Nisaea sediminum: one gene and its partner. The protein of the gene in region 1 interacts with the protein of each later gene in a pairwise test. Links are inferred from orthologs where the notes say so. Each region holds a gene or a part of one and is shown in the gene's direction. Other genes may lie near its edges. The genes, in order: ftsH and hflC.

Region 1 (14,424 bases):
ACTTGGCGCCCGATTCGCAGATTGTTCCGGCCCGCCGGTCCGGTCGGGCAGACGAACCGCCGCGCCGGCAATTCGCAAAAGCCGGACTCCATTGAGGACTGAAGGAAATGGCAGGGCATTCCCAATTTAAGAACATCATGTACCGGAAAGGTGCGCAGGATAAGAAGCGCGCCAAGCTGTTCACACGGCTGATCCGGGAAATCGCGGTCGCGGCGAAGGCCAGCACGGACCCCGCATCGAACCCGCGTCTGCGCTCCGCGATCCAGGCGGCCCGCGAAGCGAACATGCCGAAGGACAATATCGACCGTGTCCTGAAGAAGGCCGAAGGCGGCGGCGAGGACGATAACTACGAGGATATCCGCTACGAAGGCTATGCGCCCGGCGGTGTCGCGATGATCGTCGAGGCGCTGACGGATAACCGCAACCGAACGGCGTCCGAAGTGCGTGCCGCTTTCTCCAAGCATGGCGGGACGCTCGGCGAGACCAATTCGGTCAGCTTCATGTTCGACCGGATCGGGCAGATCAGCTATCCGGCGGACAAGGCGGGGGCTGACGACATGTTCGAAGCGGCACTCGAGGCCGGCGCGGAGAATGTCGAGTCCACCGAGGACGGTCACGTAATCACCTGTGCGCCGGACGAGCTGAGCGCCGTCCGGGAGGCGCTCTCGGAAAAATTCGGTGCGCCGGAAAACGCGGAGCTCACCTGGAAGCCGCAGAACACGGTGCCCGTCGACGAGGGGCAGGCGGAAACCATCATGAAGCTGCTCGCCGTGCTTGAGGACAATGACGACGTGCAGTCGGTCTCGGCCAATTTCGAGATCCCGGACGACGTCATGCGCAAGCTGACGGCGGCGGCCTGATCGCCGTTTTGCGTAAACTGGGGAGATGCTGCTGACATGAGGCTTCTCGGTCTCGATCCGGGCCTCCGTTTCACCGGCTGGGGCGTCATCGACGTGGACGGCAATCGTCTGCGTCATGTCGCCAACGGGACGTTGAAGTCGACGGCCTCCCTGAGCATCGCCGAGAGGCTGCTGGAGCTGCATGACGGCGTGCTTGAGATCATCGAACGCCATCGCCCCGACGAGGCGGCGGTCGAGGAGACCTTCGTCAACAAGAACCCGGAATCGACCCTGAAGCTGGGGCTTGCCCGCGGCGCCGTGCTGCTGGCCCCGGCCAAGAAGGGGATGCGGGTGACGGAATACGCGCCGAACCGGGTGAAGAAGACCGTGGTCGGGGCCGGGCACGCCAACAAGGACCAGATCCAGGTCATGGTGACCAAGCTGCTGCCGGATGCCGCCTTCGAAAGCCCGGATGCGGCCGATGCGCTTGCGGTCGCGATCTGCCACGCACATTTCGCCCAGAGCCGTCATGCCTTCGGCGACTCTGTCGGGGTCTCCCGGATCCGCAAGCAATCCGCGACCGGCGGCTATGAGAAGGCCGTGCAGGCGGCGCTCAGGAAGGAGATGGGGCTGTGATCGCGAAACTGCGCGGGATCCTGGACTCTTTCGGCGACGGCTCGGCGGTCATCGATGTCCGCGGCGTCGGCTATCTGATCTTCGCCTCCAGCCGGACCCTCGGACGCCTCGGCGACCGCGGCGGCGAGGTCTCGGTCCATGTCGAGACCCATGTCCGCGAAGACCATATCCATCTCTACGGCTTCGCCGACAAGGCGGAGCAGGATTGCTTCCGGATGCTGCAGACGGTTCAGGGTGTCGGCGCCAAGGCGGCCCTCTCGATCCTCTCCGCGCTCTCGCCGGACGAGATCATCCGGGCCGTCGCGGCCGGCGACGCCAAGATGCTGACCCGCGCCGACGGGGTCGGGCCGAAGCTGGCCGGGCGCATCGTCAACGAACTGAAGGACAAGGCGGTGAACGTCTCCCTCGGAGCGGACGCCGCCGCGCCGGCAGCCGCCGGAAAGGGCAAGGCGACGTCGAAGGAGTCCGCTGCGGTGGCGGACGCGATCTCGGCCCTCGTCAATCTCGGCTATGACCGCAGCGTGGCCTATGGCGCGGTCCACGCCGCGGCAAAGTCCGCCGGCGCGGATGCCGGGCTTGACCAGCTCATCACCGGCGGTCTGAAGGAGCTCGCCTCGTGAGTGCCTGGGAAGACGAGGAGGGCGGCCGCCTGGTCGATGGGGAGCGCTCCGTCGAGGATACCCCGGAACGGGCGCTCCGGCCGGTCACGCTCGACGATTTCGTCGGCCAGAAGCAGAGCCGGGAAAACCTCAAGGTTTTCATCGAGGCTGCCAAAGCCCGCGAAGAAGCGATGGATCACACGCTGTTCTTCGGCCCGCCCGGTCTCGGCAAGACAACGCTGGCGCAGATCGTCGCCCGCGAGCTCGGGGTGAACTTCCGTGCGACTTCGGGTCCGGTGATCGCAAAGGCGGGCGATCTCGCAGCGCTTCTGACCAATCTGCAGGCCCGCGACGTGCTCTTCATCGACGAGATACATCGCCTTAATCCTGCCGTAGAGGAAGTGCTCTATCCCGCCATGGAGGACTTTCAGCTCGACCTCATAATCGGCGAGGGGCCGGCCGCGCGTTCGATCCGCATCGATCTGCCACCCTTTACGCTGGTGGCGGCGACCACGCGCTCCGGCCTGATCACGACGCCGCTCCGCGAACGCTTCGGCATTCCGTTGCGGCTGCAATTCTACACCCCGGAGGAGCTGCAGAGCATCGTCATGCGCGGTGCGTCCCTGCTCGGCATGAACCTGCTGCCGGACGGTGCCACCGAGATCGCAAACCGGTCCCGCGGCACGCCGCGCGTCGCCGGGCGCCTGCTGCGCCGGGTGCGCGACTTTGCGGCAGTCGCCGGGGTCGAGGAGATTGGCCAGAAGGCGGCCGACGGCGCGCTCAACCGGCTCGATATCGACGAGCGCGGACTGGATGCGATGGACCGGAAATATCTGCGCTGCATCGCCGAGAATTACGGCGGTGGACCGGTCGGGGCGGAAACACTGGCCGCCGCGCTTTCCGAACAGCGCGACGTGATTGAGGAAGTGATCGAACCCTATCTGCTCCAGCAGGGCCTGTTGCAGCGGACACCGCGCGGCCGGGTGCTGTCCGAGGCCGCCTACCGCTATCTCGGTCTTGCCGCGCCGAATCGCACGCCGGCCGAAGTCGCGCAGATGACCCTGCTCGAGGACGATCCCGAGGGGTGCGATGTCTGAGCGCAAGTCGATGCCTGCGGTGACCTCGTTCACGGCGGATGGCGCCCATGTGCTCCGCGCCCGGGTCTATTACGAGGACACGGATGCCGGCGGCGTCGTCTATCACGCCAACTACCTGCGCTTTGCCGAGCGCGGTCGGACGGAATATCTCCGAGATCTCGGTATTTCCCAGTCGGAACTTTCCGATGCTGAAGGCGTTTTTTTCGTGGTTCGGCGCAGTGTCATCGATTTCCGCCTGCCGGCCCGTCTGGACGATGCGCTCGAGATCGCGACGCGGATCGCGGAGACGAAAGGCGCCTCCTTCGAGGTGGAACAGGAAATCAGAAAAACGGGAACTGACGGCCATCTGGTTCGGGTCGCAAGCACGATCGCGTGCATCGACGCCAAGGGCCGGCCTGTCAGGGTCCCGAAATCGGTCCGGGAAAAACTGGACCGTCCGATCATGGCTGGGACGAACCAGGAACCGCCGAAGGCGGACGTTCAGAAATCCGGGGATTAGCATCTAGATGGAACAGACAGTCGTCGACACCGTAGCGCTTGGGGGTACGGCCGCCACCGACATGAGCATCTGGGGCCTCTTCCTGGCCGCGGACTGGATCGTGAAGACCGTGATGGTCATCCTGATCCTGGCCTCGGTCTGGAGCTGGGCCATCATCGTCGACAAGACGCTGAAGCTGCGCCGTCTCTCCAAGGCGGCCGAGGATTTCGAGGAAAGCTTCTGGTCCGGCGGCTCGCTTGAGGACCTTTATGACCGGATCGGCGGGCAGCCCGGCGATCCGATGACGGCTGTGTTCTCCGCCGCGATGCGGGAATGGCGCCGCTCGGCCGCCAAGGGGCTGACCTCCAAGGGTTCGGAGATCCGGGCGAGCCTGCGCCAGCGCATCGAGCAGGTGATGCAGCTTTCGATCGGCCGGGAGATGGACCGGCTGGAAAAGCACATGACCTTCCTTGCCTCGGTCGGCTCGGTCGCGCCCTTCGTCGGCCTGTTCGGCACGGTCTGGGGGATCATGAACAGCTTCCAGTCCATCGCCGCGACCAAGAACACCTCGCTCGCGGTCGTCGCGCCGGGGATCGCCGAGGCGCTCTTCGCCACCGCGCTCGGTCTGATCGCCGCCATCCCGGCGGTCATCGCCTACAACAAGATCTCGACCGACCTCGGCCGTTTCGCAGGCCGTCTGGAAAGCTTCTCGGCCGAGTTCGCCTCGATCCTCTCGCGCCAGCTCGACGAGGGGGGCTGAGCCATGGCCGCTTCCATGATCGGAAACGGGCGCGGAAAGGGGCGGAACCGCTACCGCCCGCTCAGTGAGATCAACGTGACCCCGCTGGTCGACGTGATGCTCGTGCTGCTCATCGTCTTCATGGTGACGGCGCCGCTGCTCACCGTCGGCGTGCCGGTGGATCTGCCGAAGACCGAAGCGGCCCAGCTCACCGACGAGGTCGAGCCGCTGGTGGTCTCCGTCAATGCGGAGGGCGTGATCTTCCTGCAGGAAACCGAGGTGCCGCGCGAAAACCTGGTGCCGCGGCTGAACGCGGTCACCGGACAGCGACCCGACGTGCGTATCTTCGTGCGCGGCGACAAGGCGATCCAGTACGGCACGGTGATGGAAGTGATGGGGCTGATCAGTGCCGCCGGCTTCACCAAGGTCGCCCTGCTTGCCGAGATTCCGGACACGATGAAGGGAACGCGCTGACACCATGCGCACGGGGCTCACCATATCTGTCGGCCTGCACGCGGCGGTCTTTGCCATCGCCTGGTTCGGCCTGCCCCAGCTCCGGAACGACGACATCCTTCCGGAGCAGCTGGTGATCGTCGATATGGTACCGATCACCGAGGTGACGAATACCCCGACCGTGACGGCCGAGCCTGAAAAGCCCAAGGAGCCGGAGCCCGAAACGCCGAAGCCCGAGCCGAAGGAAGCTCCGCCTCCGCCGCCTCAGGCCGAAGCTCCGCCGCCTCCGCCCCCGCCCGCCCCGGCGCCCGAGCCAGCACCGAAACCCGTCGCCGAGGCCCCCGAGCCGGAACCGGCGCCGGTTCCGAAGCCTGCACCTGCAAAGGAGCCGGAACCGGAGAAGGTCGCCCAGGCGCCGCAGCCGGCGCCCAAGCCGCGCCCGAAGCCGCGCGCTCCCGTGCCGGATCCGAAGGACACGGCGGAGAAGCCGAAGAAGGACGACAAGAAGCAGGATTTCTCGCGTCTGCTGAAGACGCTCGAGAAGACCGAGCCGACGGTCGCGGCCAAGCCGAAAGAGGAAGAGAAGAAGAAAGAGGACAAGACCGATCCGCTGAAGGACGTCTTGGCGAAGCTGAACGCGCCCGCGCGCAGCCGCTCCGACAAGGCCTTCGATCCGGAGAACAAGGTCTCCGTCAGCGAGATCGACGCCGTCCGCCGGCAGATCGCGCAATGCTGGAACGTGCCGGCCGGCGCCAAGGATGCCGGGGATCTCTATATCGAGATCGCGCTGCAGATGAACGCCGACGGCAGCGTGCGGGACGCTCGCATCGTCGATCAGTCGCGTCTTTCCCGCGACACTTTCTTCCGCACCGCCGCCGAGAGTGCGCGGCGCGCGGTTCTGAGCTGCGGCAAGCTTCCGCTGCCGCCTGAAAAATACGAGGCATGGAAGACCATCACCATGACCTTCAATCCGAGGGATCTGCTGTGAAGATCTGCGATCACGACCGACTTGAGAGGCCGATCATGAGGTTCGCTGGACTGTCCCGGACTGCCGAATTTTCACCTGCCGCGCTGTTCTGGCGTCTGCTCCTGCCCGCCCTGTTCGCCGCGCTTTGCTTCGCCGGCACGGCACGCGCCGAGCTCCGGATCGATATCACCCAGGGCAAGGTCGATCCGCTGCCCGTGGCGATCGCGGACTTTACCGGTAACAACGGTGAAAGCGCCCAGATCGGCCGCGACATTGCGGCGGTGATCGCGGCAAACCTGGAGCGTTCCGGCCTCTTTGCGCCGATCAGCAAGTCGGCCTTCATCCAGCAGAATGTCTCGCTGAGCGCACTGCCACGGTTCGGTGACTGGCGGATCATCAACGCGCAGGCCCTTGTGCATGGCGCGGTAAGCTTCGAGGCCAGCGGGGCGGTGAAGGTCGAGTTCCGGCTCTGGGACGTCTTTGCGGAACAGCAGATGGTCGCGAATGCCTATACCACGGTGCCCGCGAACTGGCGCCGCGTCGCGCATATCATCTCGGATGCGATCTACCAGCGCATGACCGGCGAGAGTGGCTATTTCGACACCCGTATTGTCTATATCGCGGAGAGCGGCCCGCCGGACCGCCGGACCAAGCGCCTCGCGATCATGGACCAGGACGGCGCCAACAACCGTTTCCTGACTGACGGCCGCGATCTCGTGCTGACGCCGCGTTTCTCGCCGACCCTGCAGGAGATCACCTATCTCGCCTATTACAACGACAAGCCGCGGGTCTACATCTTCAATATCGAGACCGGACAGCAGGAGGTTCTCGGTGATTTCCCGGGCATGACCTTCGCACCGCGTTTCTCGCCGGACGGCAACCGGGTGATCATGAGCCTCGCGCGGAACGGCATCACCGACATCTACACGATGGATCTGGCGACCCGCAGGGTCCGGCGCCTGACCGACAGCCCGTCAATCGATACCTCGCCGACCTTTTCGCCGGACGGCTCGCAGATCACCTTCAACTCCGACCGGGGCGGCACGCAACAAATCTACGTGATGGACTCAAGCGGCGGGAACGTGCAGCGAATCAGTTTCGGAAAGGGGCGCTATGCCACGCCGGTCTGGTCGCCACGCGGGGACTTGATCGCTTTCACCAAAATGGCGGGCGGGCAGTTCTATATCGGTGTCATGCGGCCCGACGGAACCGGCGAGCGTCTGTTGGCGCAAGGCTATCTCGTGGAGGCTCCGACCTGGGCCCCGAACGGGAGAGTTTTGATATATTTCAAGCAGTTCCCATCGGATTCATCCGGTCGTGGTGGCAAAACCAGACTCTATTCCATTGACCTTACAGGGTATAACGAGCGCGAAATTGTCACTCCGGTGGACGCTTCCGACCCCGCATGGTCGCCCTTGATTCCCTGACTGCGGGCAAATATATTGCGCGCGATCGAGCGAATCCGATAACGAGCGGCTATCCCAACGTGTTGAAATCTGTTAAACAACACAAAGGATTGGCGCGTCCAGCTATGAGTCGCAGGGGCACGACCGTTAACTTGGATCGAAGGCTCACTTCCGTGGGGGTGTTTTAGAATGGCTAAGAAGTTTCTTTCAATCGTGGCCGCGGCGTTGCTCGTTGCCGCGTGCTCGACCGACCAGGAGACTGCTTCCCAGTCGGGCGGCGCGGGATCGACTGTGCCGGCTGCGAACCAGCCTGCGACGAGCGCGGCGCCGTCCGGCCCCGTAGCAGGGTCCCGCGAGGAGTTTGTCGCGGAAGTCGGTGATCGGGTTTTCTTCGACTTCGATAAATACGACCTGTCGTCTGAAGCGCGTACGACGCTTGAGCGCCAGGCTTTCTGGCTGCGCAAGTACCCGAGCGTGACGGTCACGATCGAAGGTCACTGTGACGAGCGCGGTACCCGTGAATACAACCTCGCCCTCGGCGAGCGTCGTGCCACCGCGGCGAAGGACTATCTGGTCGCGCTCGGTATCGATGCGGGCCGTATCGCGACCATCAGCTACGGCAAAGAGCGTCCGGTTGCGTTCGGCAGCAACGAGGAAGCCTGGGCCCAGAACCGTCGTGGTGTGACCACCATCAACTAAGGTTCTGCCGGTTGACGTGAATAGGACCGCGCCGGTCTGGGGTTCCAGACCGGCGCGTCGTCTTTTGAGGTGCAGGGCATCGGGTGCGATCAGCCGCATCGATGCCATATTCCTGCTCGAATATCGGGCGATACTGGGCTTTGCGGTAAATCAGAGGCCGGGAGTTTGAAGTATGATCAGGCGGTACGGAGTGCGCGGGTTCTGTCTGTTCGGCGCGGCTGTCGCGATAGCCATGACGTCGATCGGGTCTGCCGCCGCGCAGGATGTGCAGAATCTGCTTAACCGGCTCGACCGGATGGAGCGGGACATGCAGGACCTGCAGCGCCAGCTCTATCGCAACACGCTCTCGACTCCGGGGGCCGGCGGCGCCGGAACCGGGATTACGGCGACACCTGTCAGCCCGGCTCCCATCACCCGCGGCTCCGGGTCCTCCGCCTCTGCGGGGGGCCAATCGGGATCGCTCGACACCAGCTATGCCGCGCGCGTCGAAGTGCGTCTGCAGCAGCTGGAAACGCTGATCCGCTCGCTGACCGGCAAGATCGAGGAGGTCGAGTTCCGCGTCGAGCAGAATTCCGGACGCCTCGACCGGCTGGTGCGCGACATCGATTTCCGGCTGCAGGCGCTGGAGCAGGGCGGCGCGCCGGTTCAGTCCGGCGAACCCCGTCCAGGTGGCGGCGCGATCGCCCAGGCTCCGCAGGCTGAGCCTGCGCCTGTTCCGGGGCAGGGTCAGGGGGTTCTGGGGACCTTGAGCCAGGCCGAGATCAAGGCTGTGGACGAGGGAACGGCCCAGCTGCCCGCACCGGAGGGCGGCGCGGCGGCGAGCAAGCCCGAGGCGGTGGCGAGTGCTCCGTCGGCCGGACAGATCCTCCCGGACGGGACGCCGGAGGAACAGTACAAGCACGCGTTCGCCTATCTGCAGAAGCAGGATTTCGACTCCGCCGAGAAGGCCCTGAGCCTGTTTCTCGAGCGCCACCCGAAGAGCCCGCTTGCGGGCAATGCCATGTACTGGCTGGGCGAGACCTATTACGTGCGCAAGGACTTCCCTCTCGCGGCCAAGACCTTCGCGACCGGCTACACCGATTACCCGGGCAGTTCGAAGACCGCGGACAATCTCTTGAAGCTCGGCTTTTCCCTCGCCCGTATGGATCGCAAGGACGATGCCTGCGTCACCTTCGACAAGCTGAGGGCCGATTTCCCGAATGCGTCGGACAATATCAAGCGCCGGGCGGATGCCGAGCGCAAACGCATCGGCTGCTGATCTCCGGCCCGGACGGCGGGAGAGCGCCGAGATCGGCGTCGCGCCGGTCGGCGAGGACGAGTTCGGCCGGCTGATCCGGGCCGTTGAGCCGGCCTTGACCGACGCGCCACCGTCGCTCTTTCTCGCCGGTGTTTCCGGCGGTGCCGACAGCATGGCCCTCTGCCTGCTCCTTGATCGCTGGTGCCGGGCCAATGGGCACCGGTTCCGAGCCCTCATCGTGGATCATGGGCTGCGGGCGGAGTCCGCGGCGGAAGCCGCCCGTGTGTCCGGCTGGCTGCAAGCCCGCGGTATTGCGTCCGATATCCTCCGCTGGTCCGCGGGCAAGCCGGTAGCTGGCGTTCAGGCGGCGGCGCGCGCGGCCCGGTTCGCGCTCATGACGGGTCGTGCCCGGGAGCTTGGGGCCCGGGGAATTTTCCTCGCGCATCATCTCGAAGACCAGGCCGAGACCATGGTCATGCGGCTTGGCCGGGACAGCGGTCCCGACGGGCTCGCGGGAATTCGGATGCGTCAAATGCACGCGGAATTCCCCGTCTATCGGCCGCTGCTCGGTATTTCGCCGCAGCGCCTCAGGGCCCATTGTGTGACGGAAGCCCAGGCCTGGATCGAGGACCCGAGCAACCGGAACCGCAAGTTCGAGCGGGTCAGGGTGCGCCAGGAGGCGGACGGCCGTCGCGCCGCCGGTCTGGACGCGATGGTGCTCCATCGTGTGGCATCGGTGTTCTCCCGGCTCCGGGATTGGAGCGACGGCACGCTAGCCTCCTTCCTTCGGGAGGCGGGAGAGCTCGATCCGCGCGGTTTCGTGCGCCTCGACCCGATCACGCTCAAGGGGCTGCCCGCGGCCTTGCGTCGCAAACTGCTCTCCGGCCTGCTGCAATCCGTCGGCGGGGGAGGCCATCCGCCGCGTGGGGAAAGTCTGGCGCGGCTCGAGCGCTGGGTCTCCGAGGGCGGCTTCTCGCGTGTCACGCTCGCCGGGTGCCTGGTCTGGAGAACGGAAAAGGACGGCATCTGGATCGTGCGGGAGACGCCACGCGGCCTGCGGCCCCGGATTGTCGGGGCCGGCGCCGGGTTACGCTGGGACGGTCGCTTCGACGTCATCTGGCGCGAGGACCGGCCTGCCTGGGTACATATGCTGACCCGCGCGGGCGACCGCCGCCTGCGCCGTCTGCGGCCTCCGGCAGGGTCGGCGCTGGCGCTGCCCGAGAGTGTCCGATGCTCGCTTCCGGCGGTCACCGACCTTGACGGGCGTCTCTTTGCCCCCCACTTTCCGGAGACGTGGACAGATGCGGCGCAGTCGGAAGACGGCCGTCTTCAAATAGAATTTCGTCCCGCCGTACCCTGGGTCGCAGATGCGTTCCGGGCGAGCAGGGATGACAGGGCCGGAGCGAAAGTCTAAGAATGGGCCTCCGGCTGTATAGGAACCCTACCGAGGCACGATCAGCGTGAACAATTTCGGCAAGAATCTCGCACTGTGGATCATCGTCGGCGTCCTGCTCGTCGCGCTGTTCAACCTGTTCAACAGTTCGAACAAGACCGGCAGCTATCCGAACTTCGCCTTTTCGGATTTCCTTGGCGCCGTCGAACAGGGCCGCGTCACCGACGTCGTGATCCAAGGCAACACCATCAAGGGCCACTTCAACGACGGCCGGAACTTCGCGACCTACGCGCCGAACGATCCGGGCCTCGTGGACCGGCTGCGCGAGGGCGGCGTCAGGATTTCCGCGGCTCCGCCGGAAGAGGGCATGTCCGGTCTGCTCGGTATCCTGATCTCCTGGTTCCCGATGCTGCTTTTCATCGGCGTCTGGATCTTCTTCATGCGTCAGATGCAGGGCGGCGGCGGCAAGGCCATGGGTTTCGGCAAGAGCCGCGCCCGCCTGCTGACTGAGAAGGTCGGCCGGGTGACCTTCGACGATGTCGCCGGCATCGACGAGGCGAAGACCGAGCTCGAGGAGATCGTCGAATTCCTGAAGGACCCGCAGCGCTTCCAGCGTCTCGGCGGCAAGATCCCGAAGGGCTGTCTGCTCGTCGGCCCTCCGGGCACCGGTAAGACGCTGCTCGCCCGCGCCATCGCCGGCGAGGCGAACGTGCCCTTCTTCACCATTTCCGGTTCCGACTTCGTCGAGATGTTCGTCGGCGTCGGCGCGAGCCGTGTCCGCGACATGTTCGAGCAGGGCAAGAAGAACGCGCCCTGCATCATCTTCATCGATGAAATCGATGCGGTCGGCCGTCACCGCGGCGCCGGTCTCGGCGGCGGCAACGACGAGCGCGAGCAGACCCTGAACCAGTTGCTGGTCGAGATGGACGGTTTCGAGGCGAACGAAGGTGTGATCCTGATCGCCGCGACCAACCGCCCGGACGTGCTCGATCCGGCCCTGTTGCGTCCCGGCCGCTTCGACCGTCAGGTCGTCGTGCCGAACCCGGATATTCTCGGCCGCGAGCGCATTCTCAAAGTTCACATGCGGAAAGTTCCGCTGGGGCCCGACGTCGATGCCAAGGTCATCGCGCGCGGCACCCCGGGCTTCTCCGGCGCCGATCTCGCCAACCTCGTGAACGAGGCCGCCCTGCTCGCCGCCCGCAAAGGCAAGCGCGTGGTCGGCATGGCCGAGTTCGAGGAAGCCAAGGACAAGGTCATGATGGGCTCGGAGCGCCGCTCCATGGTCATGACCGACGAGGAAAAGGCGCTGACCGCCTATCATGAGGCCGGTCACGCCGTGGTCGCGCTGCACTGCCCGGACAGCGACCCGATCCACAAGGCGACCATCATCCCGCGCGGCCGCGCGCTGGGCATGGTCATGCGCCTGCCGGAAGGCGACCGGATCTCGCTTTCCCGCGCCAAACTCTATGCCGACCTGCGCGTCGCCTGTGGCGGTCGTCTGGCGGAAGAGATCATTTTCGGCGAGGAGCGGGTCACCACCGGTGCCTCCTCCGACATCCGCATGGTCTCCGATATGGCGCGCCGCATGGTCACCGAGTGGGGGCTCAGCGACAAGCTCGGCTTCCTCGCCTATTCGCAGGACCAGCAGGAGGTCTTCCTCGGTCATTCCGTGACCCAGCAGAAGAACGTTTCCGATGCGACCGCGAAGGTGATCGACGAGGAAATCCGCCGGATCGTCGACGAAGCCTATTCGGACGCGCGCCGGATCCTCGTGGACAATCACGACGAGCTCGAAACTCTCGCCAAGGGGTTGCTTGAGTACGAGACCCTCTCCGGCGACGAGATCAAGGCTCTGCTGGCGGGCGAGAGCCTGCACAAGGAGAACAAGGAAGACGGGCCGAAACCGGGCGCCGGACGCCGGTCCTCCGTTCCGACCGGGGGTGCCGAGGGCAAGGGCAAGCCAGGCGGTGGGCTGGAGCCCGATCCCCAACCCGGCGAATAGACCGATGGCCGAAATCCTTCGAGAGGCCGCGCTTCGGCGCGGCCTTTTGCCATCCGGAGCGCGGCTGCGCCTGCGTCCGGATGGGCTGCTCTGGGGCGAGAGTGCCGCGCGCCTTGCCGATGCCGGCGTTGCCCGGCCGCTCGCGGGCGGACCCGGCGCCTTCACCACTGTCGAAATCATTGCGCGCTCGGGCGAGGCGATCCATCTGATCGGACCGGTTCCGCTTGGCATCGCTGCGGAATGGTCGGCCGGAGAAGGTCTCGCGGACGCCTTCGAGGCGGAAATGCTCGCGCTGACAGCGGCGCGCGCACCGCTCTGCGGGTTGCCGCAGGGCCGGCCGCTGGTCATGGGCATCGTCAATGTGACCCCCGACAGCTTCTCCGACGGCGGTGACTTCGCTGAGCGTGACGTCGCTGTCGACCATGCCTTCGAGCTTCTGATGCAGGGCGCCGACATCCTGGATATCGGGGGCGAGTCGACCCGTCCGGGTGCGGACCCGGTCCCGGTCGATGAGGAGCTGCGCCGTGTCGTGCCGGTGATCGAGGGCATCCGCCGCCGCGCGGGAGCCAAACGCCCGGTGATCAGCGTCGATACCCGCCGCCCGGACGTCATGCGTGCGGCTCTCGATGCGGGAGCCGACATCGTTAACGACGTGACCGGGCTCAAAGATCCGGAGAGCCGCCGCATCGTCGCGGAGGCGGGCGTTCCGGCGATGCTGATGCATATGCGCGGCGAACCGCAGAGCATGCAGGGAGAGGCGGTCTACGATTTCTCGCCCCTGCAGGTTCTCGAGGAGATCGAGGCGCGCGTGCTCGAGGCCGAGCGGGACGGCATCGCCCGGGCGCGCATGATCGTCGATCCCGGCATCGGATTCGCCAAGAACGCCAGGCATAATCTCGAGGTTCTGGCCCGGCTCGGTCTGCTCCATGGACTTCGATGTCCGGTTCTGCTTGGCGTCTCGCGCAAGCGCTTCATCGGTCTGCTCAGCCGGGAAGAGCCAGCGAAACAACGGGTTCCAGGCTCCCTCGCGGCAGCGCTCGCCGGGATCGAGCAGGGCGTGCAGATCCTGCGCGTGCACGACGTCGCCGAGACGGCGCAGGCGCTAAAAATATGGGCGGCGGTTGCCGGAGAGCGGTAGACTGCGCCCCGATCGTCAATCGTCACACTTGTTCGGTACTCCATGACCAGATCTCTTTTCGGAACCGACGGCATCAGGGGCACGGCCAACAGCGAGCCGATGACCGCCGAAACCGCGCTGCGGGTGGCCATGGCTGCGGGCCGCCATTTCGTCCACAGCAATGGGGCGCCGAAGACCGGGCACCGGCCGCTGGCCGTGATCGGCAAGGACACGCGGCTTTCCGGCTATATGCTCGAGCCCGCTATGGTGGCGGGCTTTACCTCGATCGGAATGGACGTGGTGCTGCTCGGACCGTTGCCGACGCCGGCGGTGGCGAGCCTGACCCGCTCACTCCGGGCTGATCTGGGCGTCATGCTTTCGGCCTCGCACAATCCCTATCAGGATAACGGCATCAAGCTGTTCGGGCCGGACGGCTTCAAGCTTTCCGATGAGGTCGAGCAGGAGATCGAGGACCGGATCGACCGCCTCGATGCCGGCGATCGGGCGCCGGCGGACAGGCTCGGGCGCGCGCGGCGGCTCGACGATGCCCAAGGTCGCTATATCGAGATCGCAAAGAACACGTTCCCGAAGGGGTTGCGCCTCGACGGGCTGAAACTCGTGGTCGATTGCGCCAACGGGGCGGCCTACCGGGTCGCGCCGCGGGTGCTGTTCGAACTCGGGGCCGAAGTGGTCGAGATCGGCGTGCAGCCGAACGGGACCAACATCAATGCGGGCTGCGGTGCGACCGCTCCGCAGGCGATG
Region 2 (14,442 bases), on another replicon or contig:
TTGAAGGTGATATAGAAGTGGTGATTGCCGGGGAGGCCATGCTGCGCGACCTGTCGGAGCGCGCGCCGGACAACTCCGCGCAGCGCCTCGTCCACCATCATGTCGTATTGGAAAGGCTCTTCCAAAATTTCCCCCGGGTACGCGTCGTTCGGCACTCTCAAATTTAAGCGGGACGCTTCTGTTGCCAGGTGCGCCCCAAACCCCGCCTAAAAGTGCGAACCCTTAGGACTTAATTGAAGCACCTGACTGCTTACGCAGCGAGGCGAGCTTCCGCATAGTTGTCGTTTGCAACTACTATAATGGCCCGATAACGGCGGAACCATGCCGAGCGAAAAGACTATCTTTACCACACGCGTCGATCCTATTTCGCCCCCAAGGAGCCAGCCGTGAGGCCAGATATCTTTGGTGGAGGCGCCGGGTACCGCCCCCGGGTCCGCAATGCTTATTCCATAGGCCGTTTATCGCCATAGTCGGTTGCCCGACAGGCTGAATATAGGCGCTTGTGCCCTCGGGAAAAAGAGGAGAGTTGGCCGCAGATCGAGAGATTCAGGATTGCGCGAGACGCAGGAGTGCGAGTTCTCTCGCACGTTTCATCGGCGCGCTCCAGTCTCCGGGAACGGATTGCGTGCAGCGGTGGTTCGCGGCGAGAAAACTGTCCTGTCCCTCGATCAGCGGGACCCAGCCGGGCGTTGACAGCAATTCGATGGTCGGTGTCCCGACGGCACCAGCGAGCGCGGCTGTCGCGTTACCGACGGAGAGTACGAGATCGAGGCAGCCGGAAAGGGCGGCGAGGCTTTCGATGTCGTTGCGCAGATCCAGTCCTTCGAGCTGCAGGATATTCTGTCCCGAGAACTCCGAAAGCCGCTCGATATCCTCGGCCGTCGGATCGTATTGCAGGCACAGGAAGGAAACGTCCGGCAGCGACAGGAGATCGCGCCAGGCTTCGAGGGGCGGATAGTTCGTGGCGCGGCCGAAATGCTGCGCTCCGCTGGCCCAGGAAAGGCCGACCCAGCGCGCGGGCCCCGGCTGATCGCGCAGCCGGTCCCGAAGCGGCGCCGAAATGTCCGGGTCAGGTTTGAGGAAACCGTGATCGTTATTCGGCAAGGTCAGCGGGCGGGCGAGCCTGAAAGCGACGCTGCCAAGTTCGATGTAACAGTCCGGGCCATCTTCCGGCGGCAGCCAGCCATAGGAATAGTGGCCGCGACCGCCCCGTTTGATGCGGGAGAAGGCATGGATCCGGATGCCGGGAAGTGACCGTTCGAACAGCGAAACAAGGCGCGGGTCGCATTCGACCGTCAATTGCCGAGCTTTCCCGGCAAGTTCTGGCAGCAAAGCCGCGAGGCGAATCTCGTCGCCGAGGCCCTGTTCGCTGACCACAAGCAGGTGCCGCTCACGAATGTCGCTTCCGTCCCAGCGGGGCAGTGTCAGGGTGCGTGCGGGCGCGTCGGGCAGACGCGGATCGAGCCGTGCTTCGAAGGCGCGCCACCCTTCCTCGACCTTGCCCTGGACCAGAAGGTGAATGGCGTAATTCCGTCGCGATGCCGGACTGTCCGGCGCGAGTTTTAGGGCGGCCTTGTAGTGGCGCTCGGCGCTTTCGAACATGTTTCGCAGGCTGAGGGCCTCGGCGAGGTTGCCGTGATGTGCCGCCGTCGGGGCGAGCGCGACCGAGCGGGAAAATGCCGCAACGACATCGTCATTGCACCCGGTTTTCAAGCTGATCTCGCCGAGCGCCGAATAAACCTGGGACGCCTCCGGGTTGCGGATGGCGAAGCGGCGCAGTGCCGTTCTTGCCTCGTCCGGTGCGCCGAGATCAGACCGGCACTGGGCCAGACCGACCGCGGCCTCGGCCATGTCCGGTAGCGCATTGTGCAGGCGATCGAACAGGTCGGCGGCGCGCTCGGTGGAACCGGAGAGCCGGTAGGCCGTCGCGAGGGTAAAGGCGATCAGTATGTCGCTGGGCGCCGCGGCGAGGCCTTGTTCCAGGCGCGCGCAGGCCTCGTTCCATCTGCCTTCGGTCATCAGGCGGCGGCTGTCGGCCAGCAATGAGTCGCGGCTATCCGGCATCGTGGCCCTTTCGGTCCGGTCCCGTCGGCAGGAATGATCGGGGCAAAAGTGCGAGCGGATTCAGACGGGTGTCAATCTGCAATCGCTGGCGAACCGCAATCGCTTGCGTTGGCCGGGCACGGCTTCACAATATATATCCTATTACTCGGAACTCGACTGGGCGACTCCCGCATGCGGCAATATCTCGATCTCATGGCAAAGGTCCTGGAGGAAGGAACGGACAAGACGGACCGAACCGGGACCGGCACGCGCTCCATCTTCGGCCACCAGATGCGGTTCGACCTTTCGGCGGGATTTCCGGTTCTGACGACCAAGAAGCTGCATCTGAAATCCATCATCCACGAACTTCTCTGGTTCCTGGCGGGCGACACGAACATCGCCTATCTGCAGCAGAACGGGGTCCGGATCTGGAACGAGTGGGCGGACGAGAACGGCGATCTCGGTCCGGTCTACGGTCATCAGTGGCGCTCCTGGCCGGACCGCGACGGCGGCACGATCGACCAGATCCGGAACCTGCTCGACGATATCCGCGACCGGCCGGATTCCCGGCGGCTGATCGTCACTGCTTGGAACCCGGCGGACGTGCCGAAGATGGCGCTGCCGCCGTGCCATTGCCTCTTCCAGTTCTATGTCGCCGACGGCGAGCTCTCCTGCCAGCTCTACCAGCGCAGCGCGGACATCTTCCTCGGCGTCCCGTTCAATATCGCCTCCTATGCGCTGCTCACCATGATGGTGGCCCAGGTGACAGGACTGAAGCCGGGCGAGTTCATTCACTCCTTCGGCGATGCGCATCTCTACAAGAACCATTTCGATCAGGCCCGCGAGCAGTTGCAGCGCATTCCGGGACGTTTGCCGACCATGCGGATCAATCCGGAGGTGACCGACCTCTTCGCCTTCCGTTTCGAGGATTTCGAGCTGCTCGATTACGAGGCCGCTCCGCACATCGCCGCGCCGGTCGCGGTCTAGGACCTTTCATGAGCGACAAAGTGGTGAAGTTTCCGGTGCCGGCGATCGTCGTCGCCGTCTCCGACAATGGCGTGATCGGTGACGGGGAGAAGATGCCCTGGCATCTTCCGGACGACCTGAGGCGGGTGAAACGGATCACCATGGGCAAGCCCCTGGTGATGGGGCGCAAGACCTTCCAGTCGATCGGACGGCCGCTGCCGGGGCGCACCAACATCGTCGTCACCCGCGACCGCGGCTTCAAGGCGGACGGCGTGCAGGTCGCTCACGATGTTACCGAGGCGCTGGATCTGGCGCGCCGCATTGCGCTGAATGACGGTGTCGACGAGATCGTTGTCTTCGGAGGAGCGGAGATCTACCGTCAGGCGATGGACAAGGTGCAGCGCATGCACGTCACCGAGATCCATCTCGAGGTCGAGGGCAAGACCCGTTTCCCGGATTTCGACCGCGCGGACTGGAGAGAGACGGAGCGGACGGACCATCCGGAGAAGGACGGCAGCCCGGCGCACAGTTTCGTCACGCTGGAGCGGAGCTGAGGCCATGACCGCAAGCGCGATCGAAATCCGGGCGATGGTTCCGGAGGATGCGAGCCGGGTGCTGGCGATCTATCAGGCCGGGATCGAGACCGGTCACGCGACCTTCGAGTCCGTTGCGCCCGACTGGCCGGCCTTCGACGAGAAATATCTGCCGGAATGCCGGCTCGTGGCGGCGATCGGCCGCGAAGTCGTCGGCTGGGTCGCCCTGACGCCGGTCTCCAAGCGCGCGGTCTATCGCGGCGTCGCCGAGCACAGCATCTATATCTCGGCAAACGCACGCGGACAGGGTGTCGGACGGAAGCTGCTCGAAGCGCTGGTGTCGGCCTCCGAGCGTGCCGGGTTCTGGACCTTGCAGACCAGCATTTTCCCCGAGAACGAGGCCAGCATCCGTTTGCATGAGGCTTACGGCTTCCGCGTTCTCGGGCGCCGCGAGCGGATCGCCAAGATGACCTACGGCCCGATGGAAGGGCAGTGGCGCGACACCGTGATCATGGAACGGCGGAGCGCCACTGTCGGCGTCTAGTTGAAGACGATCTTGGGCGCCGCCCGGCGCCCGCTGTCGCCGCTGCCGATCTTCGCCCAGACCTTCTCCGCGATGCCCTTGTAGGCAACCGCATGCGCGCTCTCCGGAGCGGAAACGACGATCGGGTTACCGGCATCCGACGTCTCGCGGATGTCCATATGCAGCGGAACTTCGCCGAGGAAATCGACGCCGATCCGCTCGGCCTCGTCGCGGGCGCCGCCATGGCCGAAGATGTCGGAGCGCTCGCCGCAGCTCGGGCAGAGGAAATAGCTCATGTTCTCGATGATGCCGAGCACCGGCACATCGACCTTGCGGAACATGTTGAGGCCCTTGCGGGCGTCCAGCAGGGCGATGTCCTGCGGCGTCGAGACGATCACGGCGCCGGCGAGCGGCACGCGCTGCGACATGGTGAGCTGGGCGTCGCCGGTGCCCGGCGGCATGTCGACCACGAGCACGTCGAGCTCGCCCCAGAGCACGTCGCGCAGCATCTGTTCCAGCGCGCTCATCACCATAGGCCCGCGCCAGATCGTCGGGCTGTCCTCCGGCACCAGGAAGCCGATGGACATGCATTTGATCCCGAACCGCTCCAGCGGCTTTAGGGTCTTGCCGTCCTCCGTGGTCGGGCGGCCGGAAATGCCCATCATGCGGGGCAGGGAGGGGCCGTAGATATCGGCGTCGAGGATGCCGACGGTGAGGCCGGACGCCTTCAGCGCGAGCGCGAGGTTGATCGCGGTGGTGGATTTGCCGACACCACCCTTGCCCGAGGCGATGGCGATGATCGACTTGATGCCAGGGACCAGCGTCTTCTGAGTGTTCTGCGCCGGGCGCGCCTGCGTTCCGGGGCCGGCTTGCGGCGCCTGCCTCGGCGCGCCCTGCTGCGGCGGCTGACCTTGTCCGGACGGGCGGTGGGCCGTCAGCACGGCGGTGACGGAGAGCACGCCGGCGAGGCCGTCGACGGCCTTCTCCGCTGCCTGGCGCAGCGGCTCGAGCTGTGGGCCGCGCTGGGGGTCGACCTCGATCGCGAAACCGACATTGCCGTCCTTGACGACAAGGCCGCTCACCATGCCGAGGCTGACGATGTCCTGCCCCTTGTCGGGGTCTTCGACGGCCTTCAGCGCCGCCAGGACCTGTTCTTCCGTTACCCGTGCCATGCTTGATTTCTCCGGCTTTTGGCCAATATGCGGATGCAGCACTCTGTGGTGCGCAAGCAGATATACGCTTCCCCTATTTCTTTGCAACCGGGGGGGCATCTGCTAAGAGCGACGATGCGCTTGGAAATGAGGGGAAACATATATGCCTTGGAGTAATCAAGGTGGTGGCGGCGGTCCTTGGGGCGGCGGCGGTGGTAACGGGTCAGGCGGCGGTGGAGGCGGCAAGTCTCCCTGGGGCGGCCGCGGACCGGGAGGTTTCGGCGGTGGTGGGGGCGGCCAGCAGCCGCCGGACATCGACGAGGTGATCCGCCAGGGCCAGGCGCGGTTGAGGGGCATGTTGCCGAAGGGCCTCGGAGGTCCGACCGGGATCACTCTTGTCGTCGTCGGTCTTCTCGCACTCTGGCTTTTCTCCGGCCTCTACCGTGTGCAGCCGAACCAGCAGGGCATTGAGCTTGTTTTCGGCCGTTATACCGGCGTGCCGACCGACCCGGGCCTGCACTGGAATTTTCCGTCGCCGATCGGATCCGTCATCCGGCCGGACGTGACGCGCGAAAACCGCATCGAGGTGGGCTACCGCAGCTCCGGCGACGGCTCCAGCCGCAGCTCCGTGCAGCGTGACGTGCCCGAAGAAAGCCAGATGATCACCGGCGACGAGAATATCGTCGATATCGATTTCGTCGTGTTCTGGCGTATCGCCGATGCCGGCCACTTTCTCTTCAATCTCCAGGATCCGGAAGAGACCGTGAAAATGGCGGCAGAGTCCGCGATGCGCGACGCCATCGGCAAACGGCCGATTCAGGTCGCGCTGACCGAAGGCCGTCAGCTGATCGAAAGCACGGTGCAGGAAGATCTGCAGAATCTGATGAATGAATACGTGGCCGGCGTCGATGTGCGTCAGGTCCAGCTGCTCGCGGTCGATCCGCCGAAGCAGGTGATCGACGCTTTCAACGAGGTCCAGCGTGCCCGTCAGGACAAGGACCGGCTGAAAAACGAAGCCGAGACGTTCCGCAACGACGTTGTCCCGCGGGCCCGGGGCGAGGCGGCGCAGATCATCGAGGAGGCGGACGCCTACCGTCAGGAAGTCATCAACCGCGCAACCGGTGACGCCGACCGCTTCCGGTCCGTCTACACGGCTTATTCGGCGGCCAAGGACGTGACCCAGAAGCGGATCTATCTCGAGACACTGGAAGAGGTTCTCGGCAACGTGAACAAGGTCATCATCGACAACGGCGCTAGCGGCGAAGGCGGAGTGGTTCCATATCTGCCTCTGCCCGAAGTGCAGAAGCAGATCCAGCAGAACCGCTCCTCGACGGGAGGCACGCAATGAACCGCGGACTCGCCATTATCGGCGTACTGGTCCTGATCGCGGGGATCGTCGCCTTCACTTCCCTTTTCGTCGTCTCTCAGGTTCAGCAGGCGATCGTGCTCCAGTTCGGTGAACCGAAGGCGGCCGTCAAGGATCCGGGCCTCAAAGTGAAGATGCCCTGGCAGAACGTGATCTACTACGACAAGCGCGTGCTCGATCTCGATCCGCCGAAACAGCAGGTCATCCTCTCCGACCAGAAGCGTCTCGACGTGGACAGCTACGCGCGTTTCAAGATCGTCGATCCGCTGCTGTTCTATCAAACGGTTCGCGACGAACTCGGCGCGCGCTCGCGTCTCAGCCCGATCATCAATTCGGCGCTGCGCCGCGTTCTCGGTAACGAGACGCTGCTGAGCATCCTGTCGGATCAGCGTATCCAGATCATGGCCAGCATCCGGGCCCAGGCCAATGACGGCGCCCGCCCGCTTGGCATGGAACTGGTCGAGGTGCGGATCCGCCGAGCGGATTATCCGGAAGAAACCAGCCTCAATATTTACAATCGGATGAAGTCCGAGCGTGAACGCGAGGCCAAGGAATTCCGGGCGCAGGGTCAGGAAGAGGCGCAGAAGATCCGCGCCGATGCCGACAAACAGCGCGTGGTCATCGTGGCGGAAGCCAAGAAGCAGTCCGAGATCCTGCGCGGTCAGGGCGATGCGGAGGCGATCAAGATCTACGCCGATGCTTTCGGCCAGGATCCGGAGTTCTTCGCATTCTACCGTTCGATGCAGGCCTATCGGAACGCGATGAAGTCGGGGGACACCACGATGGTGCTTTCGCCGGATAGCGACTTCTTCAAGTACTTCAAGGACATCCAGGGAGCGCCGGCGTCCAAGTAGGGACGCCGCGCAACCCGGGAACAGGCGGGGGCAGGGGCCGTGACAGATTTTCTGACGGCGCTTGCCCTCGTTTTTTTTATCGAGGGCTGTCTCTATGCGCTGATGCCGGGGCGCATGCAGCACATGATGCGGCTGGCCCTCGAAATGGATCCGGCGAGCCTGCGCCGCGCGGGTCTGATCGCGATGGCGATCGGCTTCGGGCTGGCATGGCTGATCCGGGCCGCGTAAGCACAATCGCGTGTGCTGCCCTGCCGGGACATGCCCCTTTTCGGACATAGTTGTGCAATTCTCACCATAATGCCGCCACACCCTGCGGCTATATCTGACATTATGGAAGGGATGGCGTTGACAGTCGCCTGATCGTCCCCACCTTGTTGACGTGTTTCTTAGGGACGAATGGCACTCGGACTGCCGTGCGCGGCCTGGTCGCCGGTGCGATGCGGGTTCCCTGTTCCGAACGAACAGAAAAGCTTGGCTAAGGAGCTATGGAAACATGAAAGGCGTCACCACAGAGGTCTCTGTCATGGTCTTGAAAGGCCTCAGAAACGGTCTTATGGCCGGGTTCCTGGCGGTTGCCGTGGCCGTACCGGCGTTTACGCCGGCCGCTCCGGCGTTCGCCCGGGCCGCTCCGGAGAGCTTCGCCGACCTGGCGGAGAAACTGCTGCCCGCGGTCGTGAACATTTCCACGACACAAACCATCACCGCATCCGACAATGGACGCACCTTGCCGCCGGGCACTCCCTTCGAGGAGTTCTTCAAGGAATTCGAAGACCGGATGCGACCCGATAACGAGCGCCGCTCGCGTCGCGCCCAGTCGCTCGGGTCAGGCTTCATCATCGACAAGGCCGGCTACGTCGTCACCAACAACCACGTGATCAAGGACGCCGACGAGATCCTGATTCGCATGCAGGACGACACGGAATTCGCTGCCGAGCTGGTCGGCACCGATCCGAAGACTGACATCGCCGTACTCAAGTTCGATCCGAAAGGGGTCGACCTTCCGGCGGTCAAGTTTGGCGATTCCGACAAGATGCGGGTCGGCGACTGGGTTGTCGCGATCGGCAATCCGTTCGGCCTCGGTGGAACGGTTACGGCCGGTATTGTCTCGGCCCGCGGCCGCGACATCGGGCAGGGTCCGTATGACGATTTCATCCAGACCGACGCGGCGATCAACAAGGGCAATTCCGGCGGCCCGCTGTTCAATATCGACGGCGAGGTCATCGGTGTGAACACCGTGATCTTCTCGCAGTCCGGCGGTTCGGTCGGCATCGGTTTCGCGGTTTCCTCCGCACTGGCCGATCCTGTGGTGAAGCAGCTCAAGGAATTCGGCCGCACCCGCCGCGGCTGGCTCGGTGTGCGGATCCAGGAAGTGACCCCCGAGGTCGCCGAAAGCCTGTCTCTCGACGGTGCGCGCGGCGCGCTCGTGGCTCACGTCAATGACCAGGGCCCGGCGAAGACGGCCGGAATCAGGGCAGGCGACGTGATCCTGAAATTCAACAACCGCGACGTGGATACCATGCGGGAACTGCCGAAGATCGTCGCGCAGACCCCGATCGGGAGGGACGTTCCGGTCGAGCTCTGGCGCGGCGGCAAGAAGGTTCGCGTGACGGCGAATATCGGAGAGCTCGAGGAAGCCGAGAAGCAGGCTCTGCTGACCAGCGGTGGCCCGCAGCCGGCTCCGTCAGAGCCGGATAGGGTCGAGTCGCTTGGCCTTGAATTGTCGGCGATCAGCGACGAAATGAAGTCCAAGTATTCGCTCGATAGCGACGCGTCCGGGGTCGTCGTGACGGAAGTCGATCCGGATGGTCCGGCCGCTCGTGATCTCCGGGCCGGCGACGTGATCGTCGAGGTTCAGCAGAACGCGGTTTCGTCTCCGGACGGCGTGCAGAAGGGCATTTCGGACGCCAGAAGCGCCGGCAAGAAATCGGTGCTCCTCACCGTGAATCGCGGCGGCGAGATGAGGTTTGTCGCACTCCGCATTACTGAGGGCTAATCTCCCCCCGCCCCCCCAGGCAGCCCTAGCGGGTGCGACGCGCGGCGCCGGTCGAAAGGCCGGCGCCGTTGTTTTATGCGTTCACTCAGGGAGCGAAATCGGCGCGCCTGTAACCCTGAAGATGAAGCAGGGCACTCAGATCGCCGTGATCGATACGGAACCGCGCGGCTTCGCGCACCGCCGGTTTGCCGCGGAAGGCGACACCGGTTCCGGCGGCTTGCAGCATGGCAAGGTCGTTGGCCCCGTCGCCGACCGTCACGGCATCCCCCGGCCCGATCCCGAGTTCGGCGCAAAACTCGTTCAGCGCCACCAGCTTCGCGTCACGTCCGAGGATCGGCTCTCCGACAGTCCCGGTAAACGCGCCGCCGGTGACGTTCAGCGTGTTCGCACGGTCGGTATGAAAACCGAGGCGCTCGCGCACAGGCCCGGTCAGCGAGGTGAAACCGCCGGAAACCAGAGCTGTGTATGCGCCGTCGCGTTTCATTGTCGCGACGAGGGTTCGGGCGCCGGGTGTGATCTCGACTTCCTTGAGCAGGCGGTCGAGCAGGCTCGCCGGATGGCCGGCCAGCATCGCCACGCGTGCCTTCAGCGCGCCTTCGAAGTCTATCTCGCCACGCATGGCGCGGGCTGTGATCGGCGCGATCTTGTCGCCGATGCCGGCATAGGCCGCGAGATCGTCGAGGGATTCCGACGTGATGACGGTGGAATCCATGTCGGCGATCAGCAACCGCTTCCGGCGCCCTTCGGCTGCCTGGATATTGATGTCGACAGCGAGGCCCGCGAGCGCCTCATGCAGTGCCACAGACAGGCTCTCCGAAACAGTGCCGTCGAATGGCAAGTCGAGCGCGGTATCCGGATCGAGCCAGTCGGCGGCGCCGACCGTCAGTCCGGCGGTGCGGAGGACATCCTCGGCACGCTCGACCACGGAGGCGTCAAGAGCTGGGCTTGCCGGGTTCGATGTGAGGGTAAGCACGTGTTGCATGGCCCCGGCTTATCGCGTAAGCGCCATATTCATGTCCAGTGAAGTTTCCTCAGCGGAGCCGATCCGCGTTGTCGTCATTGGCGGCCCGACCGCGAGCGGGAAATCCGCGCTTGCCGTCGATCTCGCCGAAGACCTGGGCGGCACCGTCATCAATGCGGATTCCATGCAGGTCTATCGCGAGCTCGCGATCGTCACGGCACGGCCGGGGGCGGAGGATCTCGCACGTGCTCCACACCGGCTCTACGGCTTTCTCGGCGCGGCGGAGGTCTGTTCCGCCGCACTCTGGCGCGAACGCGCTCTGGCGGAGATTCATGCCGCGGCGGCGGAGGGCAGGGTGCCGATCCTGTGCGGCGGGACTGGTCTCTATCTCCGGGCGCTGACGCACGGGCTTTCCGAGATGCCGGAGGTCCCGCCCGAAGTGCGAGCAGAGGCGCGGGCGCTGCATACACGGATCGGCGGTGCCGAGCTCCGCAGGCGTCTCGCCGAGGGCGACCCGATCCTCGCCGCCAGACTGCATGACGGCGACAGCCAGCGCCTGATCCGCGCCTGGGAGGTCCTTCAGGAAACCGGCCGGCCCTTGTCCGAGTGGCAGGAGCAGCCCGCGCGGGTGCCGGAGGGGATGGCGTTCTTCACCGTGACCGTTCTGCCGGAGCGTGCGGCCTTGTATCGCAGATGCGATCTGCGCTTCGAAAGAATGCTGGAAGAGGGGGGGCTGGACGAGGTTCGCGCCCTGATGGCGCTCAATCTCGATCCGGCGCTTCCGTCCATGAAGGCGCTGGGTATTCCGCAAATTATTGATTTTCTTAAAGAAAAAATTTCGCGCGAGGAATGCGTCCGGCTTGCGCAGCGGGACACGCGGCGCTATGCGAAGCGCCAGATGACGTGGTTCCGCAATCAGGTCCATGCAAATTTGATGGTCGAAAAGCAATATTCGGAAAGATCGGACGCAAAAATCTTTAAGAATATTCGTCAGTTTCTGTTGACCGGGCATAACTGACGGTCTAGGTTCCGCCCCGTCGCGACGCCTTCGGTGTCGCGATATTCGTCTTTGATCCATTGAATCGTACTGATTTGACTGGGTTTTTCTGATCCTGCCCGCAAATGTGCGGGCGCGGCTCTTGCCGCAACTGCGAATGTGAATTGAGAAAGGAACGGTAAAATGGCTACCCCGCGCACGCCGCATGCCCGAAAACCCGACGCCCAGATGAACGGGGCGGCAATCATTCTCAAGGCGTTGCAGGATCAGGGCGTAGAGGTCGTATTCGGCTATCCCGGCGGGGCGGTATTGCCGATCTATGACGAGATCTTCAAGTCCAACCGGATCCGCCACATTCTCGTGCGCCACGAACAGGCCGCTGTCCATGCGGCGGAGGGTTATGCCCGCTCCACCGGCAAGGTGGGCTGCGTGCTGGTGACCTCCGGCCCTGGCGCGACCAATGCCGTGACCGGCCTGACCGACGCGCTGATGGACAGCATTCCGATCGTCTGCCTGACCGGCCAGGTGCCGACGCATCTGATCGGCAACGACGCCTTCCAGGAAGCGGACACGACCGGCATCACCCGGCCCTGCACCAAGCACAATTACCTGGTGAAGGACGTCACCAAGCTCGCCGACATCATCCATGAGGCGGTCTATGTCGCCAAGACCGGCCGTCCGGGCCCGGTGGTGGTCGATCTGCCGAAGGACGTGCTGTTCGCCGAGGGGCCGTATTACGCGCCGAATGGCCACGAGCATGCGAGCTACAAGCCGCAGGTGAAGGGCGAGCCCGATGCGATCGAGCGCGCCGTCGATCTGCTCGCCAAGGCGAAACGGCCGATCTTCTATGGCGGCGGCGGGCTGATCAATGCCGGCCCGAAGGCCTCGAAACTGTTCACCGAGCTCGTCCGCCTGACCCAGGCGCCGGCGACCCTGACGCTGATGGGGCTCGGCGCCTATCCGTCGCTGGATCGCCAGTTCCTCGGCATGCTCGGCATGCACGGCACCTACGAAGCCAACCTCGCGATGTATAATTGCGACGTGATGATGAATATCGGCGCCCGCTTCGATGACCGGGTGACGGGACGGATCTCCGACTTCTCGCCGGACTCGACCAAGGTCCACGTCGATATCGATCCGAGCTCGATCAACAAGAACGTGGTCGTCGACCTGCCGATCATCGGCGATGCCGCCGAAGTGCTCGAACAGATGATCAAGGTCTGGAAGGCCAAGAACTACAAGGCCAATGCCAAGCCGCTGGAGAAGTGGTGGGCTCAGATCGAGGGCTGGCGCAAGCGCGAATGCCTGAAGTTCGAGGAAGATCCGAAGATCATCAAGCCGCAGCACGCCATCAAGCGGCTCTACGAGCTGACCCGTGACCGTGACATCTACATCACCACCGAAGTCGGCCAGCACCAGATGTGGGCGGCGCAGTATTTCGGTTTCGAGGAGCCGAACCGCTGGATGACCTCCGGCGGCCTCGGCACCATGGGCTACGGCCTGCCGGCGGCGATGGGCGTGCAGATCGCGCATCCGGACGCTACCGTGATCGATATCGCCGGCGAGGCCTCCTACCTGATGAACATCCAGGAGCTCTCGACCCTGGCCCAGTACCGCCTGCCGGTGAAGTCCTTCATCGTCAACAACCAGTGGATGGGCATGGTCCGCCAGTGGCAGGAGCTGAATCACGGCGGGCGCTATTCCGAGAGCTATTCGGAAAGCCTGCCCGACTTCATCAAGGTCGCGGACGCTTTCGGCGGTGTCGGCCTGCGCGCGGAGAATGTCGACCAGCTCGACGACGTCATCATGGAGATGCTGGAGACCGACCGCTTCGTGCTCGCCGACATCCTGGTCAAGAAGGATGAGAACTGTTTCCCGATGATCCCGTCGGGCGCTGCGCATTACGAGATGCTGCTCGGTCCGGACGACAAGGCGGAGCTGGAAACGTCGGAAGACGGGATGGTTCTGGTCTAGAAACACCCGAAGGAGCTTTCGGCGCCCGCCCGGAAATTGGTGCGGGCGCCGTCCATCCCATCATCCTATAAGGTTTCGGCGGCCTTCGGGCCGCCCAGTTACTGGAGCCCATTCGTGAACGCAGCCACTCCGATCGCAGAAGCGACCCATACCCTCGCCGTGCTGGTGGATGACGAGCCGGGCGTGCTGGCGCGGGTCATCGGCCTGTTCTCCGGCCGCGGCTACAATATCGAGAGCCTGACCGTGTCCTCCGTCGACACCGCCAAGCATCTCTCCCGCATCACCATCGTGACCACCGGTACGCCGCAGATCATCGCCCAGATCAAGGCCCAGCTCGGCCGTCTGGTTCCGGTTCATGCGGTGCATGACCTGACGCTCGAAGGCCCGCACCTGGAGCGGGAACTGGCGCTGATCAAGATCCGCAATGTCGGCGAGCACCGTATCGAGGCGCTCCGCATCGCGGACATGTTCCGCGCCCGGGCCATCGACAGCACGCTTGAGAGCTTTGTCTTCGAGCTTACCGGCGGACCGTCCAAGATCACCGCTTTCGTCGAACTGATGAGCGCGCTGGGAGCCATCGAGGTTTCGCGCACCGGCGTCGTCGCCATCGCGCGCGGCAGCAATCTCGACATGCCGGTCTTCAGCACGCTGGAAAAGAACCGGGAAAAGAAATCGCCCGAGAAGAAGAAGGCATCGAAAAAGGCCTGAGCGGCCGAAGGCGGCGGGACTTGATGGAGCCCCGGCCCGCTGCCTGAACTGTTCTGTCCGGTCCTGCCGGGCGGGAATGCGGGGGCTCCGCCCCAAGTGTCCGAGTGACAGGAAACGATACGAGAGGTCCTAGAAATGCGCGTCTATTACGATCGGGATGCCGACGTCAATCTGATCAAGAACAAGAAGGTTGCGATTGTCGGTTACGGCAGCCAGGGCCATGCCCACGCCAACAACCTGAAAGACAGCGGCGTGAAGGAAATCGTCGTCGCGCTGCGCGAGGATTCTTCCTCCCGCAAGAAGGCGGAAGCCGCCGGTCTGAAATGCATGACCGCCGCCGAAGCCGCAAAGTGGGCCGACGTCGTCATGATGC

The links.
Region 2: the proteins of ftsH (region 1) and hflC interact in binary tests that used the Escherichia coli proteins (3 or more experiments, as listed by UniProt). The link is inferred for Nisaea sediminum from one-to-one orthologs.

The regions. Positions count from the first base shown.
Region 1 is NZ_JACZCQ010000013.1:44,547-58,970, reverse strand. The notes cover bases 10,096-13,077. They hold ftsH (ATP-dependent zinc metalloprotease FtsH), read left to right. Parts: upstream 10,096-10,610; coding sequence 10,611-12,545; downstream 12,546-13,077. Other genes in these bases: folP (dihydropteroate synthase), read left to right, coding at 12,550-13,077; tilS (tRNA lysidine(34) synthetase TilS), read left to right, coding at 10,096-10,564. Also shown: IG122_RS21355 (YebC/PmpR family DNA-binding transcriptional regulator), read left to right, coding at 108-860; crossover junction endodeoxyribonuclease RuvC, read left to right, coding at 897-1,475; Holliday junction branch migration protein RuvA, read left to right, coding at 1,472-2,095; Holliday junction branch migration DNA helicase RuvB, read left to right, coding at 2,125-3,171; ybgC (tol-pal system-associated acyl-CoA thioesterase), read left to right, coding at 3,164-3,670; protein TolQ, read left to right, coding at 3,678-4,409; protein TolR, read left to right, coding at 4,413-4,862; IG122_RS21320 (energy transducer TonB), read left to right, coding at 4,867-5,829; Tol-Pal system beta propeller repeat protein TolB, read left to right, coding at 5,865-7,235; peptidoglycan-associated lipoprotein Pal, read left to right, coding at 7,404-7,913; tol-pal system protein YbgF, read left to right, coding at 8,086-9,171; more of tilS, read left to right, coding at 9,143-10,095; more of folP, read left to right, coding at 13,078-13,683; glmM (phosphoglucosamine mutase), read left to right, coding at 13,726-14,424. UniProt on the Escherichia coli protein: Acts as a processive, ATP-dependent zinc metallopeptidase for both cytoplasmic and membrane proteins. Plays a role in the quality control of integral membrane proteins.
Region 2 is NZ_JACZCQ010000003.1:503,825-518,266, reverse strand. The notes cover bases 5,499-8,498. They hold hflC (protease modulator HflC), read left to right. Parts: upstream 5,499-6,560; coding sequence 6,561-7,436; downstream 7,437-8,498. Other genes in these bases: IG122_RS07500 (DegQ family serine endoprotease), read left to right, coding at 7,930-8,498; IG122_RS07505 (DUF2065 domain-containing protein), read left to right, coding at 7,476-7,664; hflK (FtsH protease activity modulator HflK), read left to right, coding at 5,499-6,564. Outside these bases: IG122_RS07550 (SspB family protein), read right to left, coding at 1-101; IG122_RS07540 (tetratricopeptide repeat protein), read right to left, coding at 547-2,064; IG122_RS07535 (thymidylate synthase), read left to right, coding at 2,236-3,030; IG122_RS07530 (dihydrofolate reductase), read left to right, coding at 3,039-3,563; IG122_RS07525 (GNAT family N-acetyltransferase), read left to right, coding at 3,568-4,086; iron-sulfur cluster carrier protein ApbC, read right to left, coding at 4,083-5,237; more of hflK, read left to right, coding at 5,380-5,498; more of IG122_RS07500, read left to right, coding at 8,499-9,429; phosphoserine phosphatase SerB, read right to left, coding at 9,515-10,411; tRNA (adenosine(37)-N6)-dimethylallyltransferase MiaA, read left to right, coding at 10,443-11,408; IG122_RS07485 (acetolactate synthase 3 large subunit), read left to right, coding at 11,571-13,361; ilvN (acetolactate synthase small subunit), read left to right, coding at 13,476-14,069; ilvC (ketol-acid reductoisomerase), read left to right, coding at 14,205-14,442.